DNA from 2 places in the Rossellomorea sp. DUT-2 genome. Region 1 is predicted to be linked to the other one. Evidence: riboswitches for the same ligand, from Rfam matches in the RefSeq annotation. Region 1 holds a riboswitch; the other holds the start of a gene.
The links. A riboswitch is a leader RNA that binds a small molecule or an ion and turns the genes downstream of it on or off. The one in region 1 is predicted to bind S-adenosylmethionine.
Positions count from the first base shown of each region.

Region 1 (4,710 bases):
ATACCCTGGTGAAAATAGGGACGGAACAGGTAGTGCATGAGGTTGAAAAAGTGGCACTTTATGGTAATACTTATTTCTATACACTGGACGTACTCGGAAGAATCAAAACTAAAGAAGCGGAAAATGCGCTCTTGAGATTATTTGATCAAACAGCTGACATTACCGCAAAAACGCTGATCTCAGATTATTTATGCCAGCAGTTATCAACAGACGCGATTCCAAAAATCGAAGTGTTTATCGAAGAGGGCTATGATGCAGGAATGTTATGCCTGGAAGAATCCCTCTATGTCAACTGCATCATGAATGGGATCGATCATCCGAAACTTCCACAGTGGAGAAGTTTCATTGAAGACGTGGAACACCAATCAATGAAAGAGCAACCACTCCTCGTTCCACAACCCGTCCAAAACAGAGACAAAGTCGGACGCAACGACCCTTGCCCATGCGGAAGCGGCAAAAAATATAAGAAGTGCTGCCTATAAAATTAGGGACGGACCTCCGCATTCAGCGGAAGCCCGTCCCTTTCACATTCTTATACTAAATTTCCTGATTAGAGGTCCGTCCCTCTATTCCATAGTCCCTCTACTCCATCCACTCCGGCTTACCGAAGCCTTTAAATTCTTCATCGATGATTTTCTCGAAACCGTCTGCTTCTACTACTGCTTTGATGTCTTTCGCCAGCTGTGAGTTAACGTCCTTCGTATTTACAACCACTCGGTTTCGATACTGGTCAGGCATGTCCTCCAGCTGAAGTGCATCAAGTAAGTCCATGTCAGCAGCTAGTGCGTAGTTCCCTGGAACCGCAGATAGATCAACGCTGTCAACGGCCCTTGGAAGCTGAGCCGCTTCGATTGGTTTGAACTGCAGGTTTTTCACGTTTTCAGCAATGTCTTTTTCTGATACCGTCAATGGATCTGTATCCGCTTTTAACGTGATCAGCTTAGCATCTTCCAGGATCTGAAACGCTCGTGCTGCGTTCGTTGGATCATTCGGAATCGCAATGGCACTGCCTTCTTTGATGTCTTCAATCGAATCGAACTTCTGTGAGTAGATTCCCATAGGAGCCGTTGGTACAACAATCACTTCGGATAAATCCATGTTGTGTTGCTTTGCGAAAGTTTCCATGTAGATTTTATGCTGAAAAAGGTTCGCATCCAGATCTCCCTGAGCCAGTGCGTTATTCGGCTGGATGTAATCACTGAATTCCTTCACTTCCACCTTGTATCCTTTTTCTTCAAGACCGGGCTTGATTGCTTTTGTCACCATATCACTGTATGGTCCGGATGTAGCCCCGATGGTCACTTCTTTTTTACCTTCCGCACTTGAACTTGCTTCGTCCCCTCCGCAAGCTGCAAGAATGCTCATTGTTACCGCTAATGCCACTAATAAAATCCACTTTTTCACTTGTTGTTCCCCCTAAAGTAGTTATCGTTTATCGACTAATCGTGCAAACACATCACCCGTATATTGGATGAGTTGAACCAAACAAATTAAAATGACGACGGTCGTGATCATCACCGTGTTGTCATATCGGTAGTACCCGAAGCGGATCGCCAGGTCACCGACTCCGCCTCCACCGACGATGCCGGCCATGGCTGAATAGGCAACTAAACTGATCGTTGTAATCGTAACAGCTTGAATCACTGCCGGTCGCGCTTCCGGTAACAGCACGTCCTTGATGATCATCCAGGGACTCGCCCCAACGGATACCGATGCTTCGATCACTCCTTTGTCAATCTCCCTGAGCGATGTTTCTACCATTCTCGCAAAAAACGGAATTCCCGCTACAGAAAGTGATACGGATGCTGCCGTCGGTCCGATCGTGGTACCGGTCAATAATTTGGTTAATGGTAAGAGTGCGACTAATAGAATGATGAACGGAACCGAGCGCACCATATTGACGACAAATCCAACCACCTTTTTGATCAAACTATTTTGTAAAAACAAGCCTTTGTCTGTTACGAAAAGAAGAATCCCGAGAGGTAATCCCACCAAAATCGCAACTCCCAGGGAAATCCCCACCATATACACCGTTTCAAAGAAGGCTTTATTCAATTCTGGTAAAATCGCAGTCAATGAATCAGGCAGCATTTTCAAGCACCTCCAAGCTCTGCGTCTTCAACGTGATATATTCAATCGCTGCCTCGATCTCTTCATGGGAGCCGATCAGTTCCATGATAAAAATCCCGAGTGGCACTTCCTGAATATATTCAATCTTGCCGTGAAGAATATTGCCTCGCACTTTGTATTTCTGGAACACTTCTGAAACGACGCTTTCCTCTGCGATCGATCCTTTGAATTGGATTTTGATCAGCTTTCCTTTTCTTGATTCCACAAGGTGTGGCGGTAGTTCAAATTGAAGGATCGTTTCAATGAATTGTTTCGTTAAAGGCTGCTTCGGTTCGGCAAACAGGTCGTAAACCGGACCTTCCTCCACGATTTTCCCATCCTGCATCACGGCCATCCGGTCGCAGATTTCTTTCACCACTTCCATTTCGTGGGTAATGAGGACGATCGTCAAACCCAGTTCTTTGTTGATCTTTTTCAATAGCTTCAAAATCGATTTCGTCGTATTCGGGTCAAGTGCCGATGTCGCTTCGTCGCAAAGTAAAACAGATGGGTTATTCGCCAAAGCTCTCGCAATTCCGACTCTCTGCTTTTGTCCTCCGCTGAGCTGGGCCGGATACGCGTCGGCTTTGTCTGAAAGACCGACCATATCAAGGAGATCGACGACCCTGGGCTTGATCTTCGCTTTCGGTACACTGGCCGCTTTCAAGGCAAAAGCCAGATTGTCAAACACCGTTTTCGATTTAATCAGGTGAAAATGCTGAAAGATCATACTCGTTTTTTGACGGGCGAGTCTTAGTTGTTTGGACGTGAGCTTCGTGAAATCCTGTCCGTCAATGATGATCTCACCCGATGTCGGGGTTTCTAATAGATTCAAGCAGCGAATGAGTGAACTCTTCCCCGCTCCACTGTATCCGACGATTCCAAAGATCTCACCCTTTTCAATCTTTACGGAAACGTTATCGACACCGACCACCGTTTGCTTTTTTGTACTGTACGTTTTCACCAAATTCCGAATCTCGATCAATGTGCACACCCCTTTTTTCATCCAATAAAAAATGCCTCTTTCAACTGAAAGAAGCATCGCCTGTTTATCTCGACTTATCTCTCAGAATGAAATCATTCTGCAGGAATTGGCACCGTTCCAATACTGGAGGTTGCCGGACGTCATAGGGCCTGATCCCTCGGTCACTCTGGATAATTGAAAGTATGTAATTTTCTAAATTCTTATCTTATAGAGGATAATACTGGGTATCGTAGGGGAAGTCAATAGGGGATTTTCCATATTCTTTATGTAAGCGTTATCTTTGTTGATAGAATAGGGTGGAGAATTTTTGTGAACATGAAAAAAGTGTCCCCCAATTAAGGAGAACACTTTCACTCGATTACATCACATCATAATCCGTCACATTACGCTCGACCACTCGAGCTCCTTCCACACTCACAAACATTCCGTTCGAGCTTCCAAACACATTGGTCGCGATCAGGTTATCCATCGCTGCTTTCACCGTCACCGTATCAATCGGCTCGATCGGGTCATTGATGGATAGTTTCCCTGACTTCCCCGTTTCCGTCAGGAATTCCAGTTCTAATACTTTTGCCATACCGTCTCCTCCTTTCTATGAAACTATCGATTGTCCTTACTCGTTAATGTCAAAGGTTTCGACCTTCTCGATGTTGTTTAATCCCTTTGATGAAAGACTTGCCACGGATAAAGCCGCGCTGTTCATCTCATCCGCCGTTGCCAGTGCATTGATGTAGCTATACGATTTGTACACAATCTTAGGATTCCCTTTCTCATCCAGACCATCATTGTAAGCCAATCGTATTCTCGTAGATTTCAAATCCGCTGTTGCCATGTGCCTCACCTCCTTTCACCCTTTATATAGGGGATAAGGAGAGTGATGGACACCCCCTTTGAAAAAAAGAGGGACGGACCTCCACTCCTAGCACCAGCTCCTAGGAATGGAGGTCCGTCCCTCGTTCTTAATAAAGTTTCCCTTGCCTGTATAGAACAGTGGATAGTTTCATGACGGAGTGGATGTAGCAGTTTTGGCGAAGTGGGAATGGGTCGCCGAAGAATAGTGGCAGGACGGTCTCCATGGTTGTTTTCATTTTGTCGTAGAGGAGGTTGAATACTTCTTCCTCTGTGTAGAACTGGGTTTCCCGTCCTTGCAGCCATTCGAAGTAGGAGACGATGACCCCGCCGGCATTTGCCAGGATATCAGGGATGATGATGACACCTTGATCACTTAAATATTTATCCGCTTCTGTTGTAATTGGAGCATTGGCTCCTTCCACGATGATTCTTGCTTTCACCTTTTCTACATTATCCTTGTGCACCTGATCCTCTAACGCCGCTAACATCAGGACGTCCACATCCAGGTACAAAACCTCTTCACGGTCACGTATCTCTGCCTTCACGCCGATTTCCTTCAACTGTTCATCCTTCGTGGGAAGATCTCCCTTATTTTTCATTGTAAACTCAACCAATGCCGGAATATCAAGACCATCCGAGTTGAACAACGTCACATTCCGGTCACTCACCGCCACCACTTTATTCTGTAAATGAGTGGATTGATGGGCTTCAAGTGCCGCAACCGAACCTACATTCCCGAATCCCTGCACTGAAATCGTCAAGGG
Region 1 is NZ_JBQPEO010000004.1:40,481-45,190, reverse strand. It holds gene ACOSV2_RS15610 (HEAT repeat domain-containing protein) at 1-482, shown strand, start outside; gene ACOSV2_RS15605 (MetQ/NlpA family ABC transporter substrate-binding protein) at 583-1,404, opposite strand; gene ACOSV2_RS15600 (methionine ABC transporter permease) at 1,426-2,091, opposite strand; gene ACOSV2_RS15595 (methionine ABC transporter ATP-binding protein) at 2,081-3,094, opposite strand; SAM riboswitch class I at 3,166-3,271, opposite strand; gene ACOSV2_RS15590 (DUF2922 domain-containing protein) at 3,453-3,671, opposite strand; gene ACOSV2_RS15585 (DUF1659 domain-containing protein) at 3,708-3,926, opposite strand; gene ACOSV2_RS15580 (Glu/Leu/Phe/Val family dehydrogenase) at 4,054-4,710, opposite strand, start outside.

Region 2 (4,710 bases), on a different contig from region 1:
TTTGGTTGAAGGACTTCGTCAGGAACACCAGGAACGTGAACAGGGATGTTCAGACCAAAGATGTCGTCCGTTTCTGTTTCAACGTGAGTCAGTTCCCCTTCAAGAGCTGCTTGAATCATAGCACGAGTGTACGATAACTTCATGCGGTTTCCAACACCGTATTCTCCACCGGTCCAACCAGTGTTCACTAAGAATACTTGTGCATTGTGCTCATCGATTTTCTTCCCAAGCATTTCGGCATAACGAGTGGCAGGGAGCGGCAGGAATGGTGAGCCAAAGCACGTCGAGAATGTGGCCTGTGGTGAAGTGATTCCGCGCTCAGTACCTGCAAGCTTCGATGTATAACCGCTCAAGAAGTGGTACATTGCTTGTTCTTTCGTCAGTTTGCTGATTGGAGGCAATACCCCGAATGCATCTGCCGTTAAGAATACAATGGTATTCGGATGTCCTGCAACACTTGGTTCAACGATGTTTTCCATCGCTTGAAGAGGGTACGCAGCACGAGTGTTTTCTGTTAATGAGTTATCCTCATAATCAGCGATGCGGGAATGGTCATCGAGAACCACATTTTCAAGGACAGAACCGAAACGGATCGCATCAAAGATCTGAGGCTCCTTTTCACGTGTCAGTCCAATACACTTAGCGTAACAGCCGCCTTCAATATTGAATACACCGTTCGGGGACCATCCGTGCTCATCATCGCCGATTAAACGGCGGTTAGGGTCTGCGGACAATGTCGTTTTCCCTGTACCGGATAAACCGAAGAACAATGCCACATCTCCTTCGCGTCCAACATTTGAAGAACAGTGCATGGAAAGGATATCGGATTCTGGAAGCACATAGTTCATGACAGAGAAGATCGATTTCTTCATTTCACCTGCATACTCAGTTCCGCCAATTAAGACAATTCTTCTTTCAAATGATACAATGATAAATGTTTCAGAGTGAGTTCCATCTTCTGCTGGATCTGCCTTGAAGTTAGGGGCAGAAACGACGGTGAATTCTGATTGATGACCCTTTACCTCTTCTTCTGAAGGGCGAATGAATAATTGGTGAGCGAAAAGATTATGCCAAGCGAGTTCGTTGATCACTTGAATCGGTAGTCTATGTTTTGGGTCAGCACCTGCGAACCCTTTGAATGAAAATACTTCTTCTTTTTCTTTTAAGTAATCTAATACTTTTGTATATAGTTTATCGAATGATTCTGAAGAGATTGGTTGATTGACAGAACCCCACTCAATCTTATCCTTTGTGGATGGTTCTTCTACAATGAATTTATCCTTAGGAGAGCGTCCTGTGTATTTACCAGTTTCTGCTCTGACTGCACCTGATGATGTTAAAACGCCTTCATTTCGTTGAAGGACTTTTTCAACTAATTGGGAAACAGATAATTGTTCCTGAATGTTTTGACCGTTAAGTAATTCTGTTAATTCATTAGACATGCTCACTGAATTCATTAGAACCCTTCCTTTATATAAATTTAATGATCTCGTTTACTTCACAAAAATAGTATAACACAATTGAATCATTAGTCTATACTATTTATTCAATTTTATATTGTGTCTTCATATTGTCACATTTTTTGTCCAAATATAGCTTGTATCTTCTTATATATATGAAGGAAATATCATAATGTTTAGCCTCAATGCCTAATTAGGTTATTTTATGAGGGCAAGATAGGTTGGAATCATAAATAGAGTAAGCTTAAATGGTTAAACATGTCACTCGAAAAAAAGTTGACACCCTTTGTACGAAACGTTATCATAGTTCCTTGAACGGATACTCTTATCCTGAGCTGGTGGAGGGAGCAGACCCTATGAAACCCAGCAACCTGCTATATAGTGAATGGATCTTATTCTTTTGAAACGATCCGATTAAGCGAAGGTGCTAAACTGAGGCAAGGTCTAAGAACCTTGAACGATAAGAGAGAAAAGGCGCGGCTATGATCTGAAACCTTTCCTCTAATGCTTTTTTCGAGGAAGGGTTTTTTCTGTTTATAGTGGATCAAATGCACATAATTCATGATTTTCTTATAAAAACTTCATGTTTACTTCATACTACTTAGGGAAATGAGTACCGTATCTGTTTAATGTTTTGTTAGATTAAAGTCTAACAATTATGCTTAAGGAGGAACCTTGATGTCAACTAAACGTCGTCTGTTTACATCTGAGTCCGTAACGGAAGGACATCCAGATAAAATTTGTGACCAAATCTCTGATTCAATTCTTGATGCAATTCTTACAAATGATCCGAATGCTCGTGTAGCATGTGAAACGTCTGTTACGACGGGTCTTGTTCTTGTTGCAGGTGAAATTACAACCAATACGTATGTCGATATTCCAAAAATCGTTCGTGAAACGATCCGTGAAATTGGCTACACTCGTGCGAAATATGGCTTTGATGCTGAAACATGTGCTGTATTAACATCCATCGATGAACAATCTGCTGATATCGCTCAAGGTGTTGATCAGGCACTTGAAGCCCGTGAAGGTAAAATGACGGATGAAGAAATCGATGCAATTGGTGCAGGTGACCAGGGGTTAATGTTTGGATTCGCTTGTAATGAAACGAAAGAGCTTATGCCTCTTCCGATTTCCCTTGCTCACAAAATTTCCCGTCGTCTGACTGAAGTTCGTAAAGAAGAAATCCTTCCTTACTTACGTCCGGATGGAAAAACTCAAGTAACCGTTGAATATGATGAAAACGATAAGCCGGTTCGCATTGACACGATCGTTATCTCAACTCAGCATCACCCTGAAGTGTCACTTGAGCAAATCCAACGTAACTTAAAAGAATATGTCATCGATCCTGTTGTACCGAAAGAACTGATCGATGAGCAAACAAAATACTTTATCAACCCGACTGGTCGTTTCGTTATCGGCGGACCACAAGGTGATGCAGGATTAACAGGACGTAAAATCATCGTTGACACATACGGCGGATACGCTCGTCACGGCGGCGGTGCATTCTCTGGTAAGGATGCAACAAAAGTGGACCGTTCTGCAGCCTATGCAGCACGTTATGTAGCGAAGAACATTGTGGCAGCAGGACTTGCTGACAAATGTGAAGTTCAATTAGCGTATGCAATCGGTGTCGCTCAACCGGTATCCATCTCAATTGATACTTTTGGAACAGGTAAAGTATCAGAAGACGTACTCATTGACGTTGTTCGCAATAACTTTGATCTGCGTCCTGCAGGAATCATCAAAATGCTGGACCTTCGTCGTCCGATCTACAAGCAGACGGCTGCTTACGGACACTTTGGCCGTAACGATATTGATCTTCCTTGGGAGCGTACAAACAAAGCGGAAGCATTAAAAGCGGAAGCGTTAAGCGAATAAGGAAATAGAGAGATAGAAGAGACCAACACTTTTTTTATAGTGTTGGTCTTTTTAGTTGTGGCGGATTGTAGTGAAATGAGATGTTCTGTGTCTATCGGCAGATAAAATTGATTTTTTGCAGATAAATCTTGAAATGGCAGACAACCATCAAGTTCATCATTTTTTTACCAGCCACACATGAAAAAATTCCATGAGTAAGCAAAGGCTGGTTGGGGTATCCCAAGTATAGGATATTAAAATGGTTTGATGCTTTTATAATATTGTCCTTTTTCTGCGTATTCTCTGGAGATGCGCTTCATTTCGCTAATATCATGTTCGTTTAACTCTCTCACTACTTTTGCCGGCCGGCCGAATGCCAGTGTGTTGGGAGGAATGACCTTCCCTTGTGGAACAAGGCTTCCTGCCCCAATAAATGCCCCTTCACCAATTTCAGCATTATCGAGAATGATCGATCCCATGCCGATTAAAGCTTTTTTTCGGATTTTGCAGCTATGTAGAATCACTCCATGGCCTACGGTTACTTCATCTTCAAGAATAAGAGGGTTATTTGGACTCTGATGAAGAATGGAATTATCCTGTATATTTACTTTATTACCGATTTTCGTTGGAGCGACATCCCCTCTGATGACGGTGTTAAACCAGATGCTGGACTCTTCACCGACCTCCACGTCCCCGGAGATGGTCACATGATCGGCAATGTATGCCGAATGAGCGATGATTGGTTTTTTATCATAATATGGATAGAGCATTTTTTACTACCCCTTTCAATAATATTTACTATAATAATGGTAGCAGAATTCATTCACATAGAGAACTATTAAGGAGGAATTGCCATGTGGAAATGGGAAACAGATCAAGAAGCAAAGGCAGTCATCGTTATCATTCATGGAGCAATGGAGCATCATGGCCGGTACGGTTGGCTCATTGAAATGTGGCGTGCAGCAGGCTTCCATGTCATCATGGGGGATTTACCGGGTCAGGGTATGACTTCAAGAAGTCAAAGAGGACATATTGATTCGTTTGATGAATATATAGTGGAAGTGAAAGATTGGGTACAGGCGGCGTATCAATTTGAATTGCCTGTATTTGTGATTGGTCATAGTATGGGTGGGCTCGTTGCGGTGCGTATGCTTCAGGAATCCCATGTGAACCTGGCAGGTGTGATATTGTCCTCACCATGTTTAGGCTTGGTCACGACCCCTTCAAAACCGATCGAGCTCTTGTCCCACGGTTTGAATAAGATCGCTCCCATGGTGAAATTTCCATCAGGATTAACGATTGATATGGCAACAAGAAATGCAGATGTACGTGAAATTGACAGCAACGATTCACTCTATATCACCAAGGTGTCTGTCCGCTGGTACAGGGA
Region 2 is NZ_JBQPEO010000006.1:45,209-49,918, forward strand. It holds gene pckA (phosphoenolpyruvate carboxykinase (ATP)) at 1-1,457, opposite strand, end outside; SAM riboswitch class I at 1,783-1,927, shown strand; gene metK (methionine adenosyltransferase) at 2,139-3,341, shown strand; gene ACOSV2_RS19835 (gamma carbonic anhydrase) at 3,575-4,090, opposite strand; gene ACOSV2_RS19840 (alpha/beta fold hydrolase) at 4,175-4,710, shown strand, end outside.
Region 2: linked by a shared signal. The riboswitch ahead of metK (methionine adenosyltransferase) and the one ahead of ACOSV2_RS15595 (methionine ABC transporter ATP-binding protein) in region 1 are both predicted to bind S-adenosylmethionine.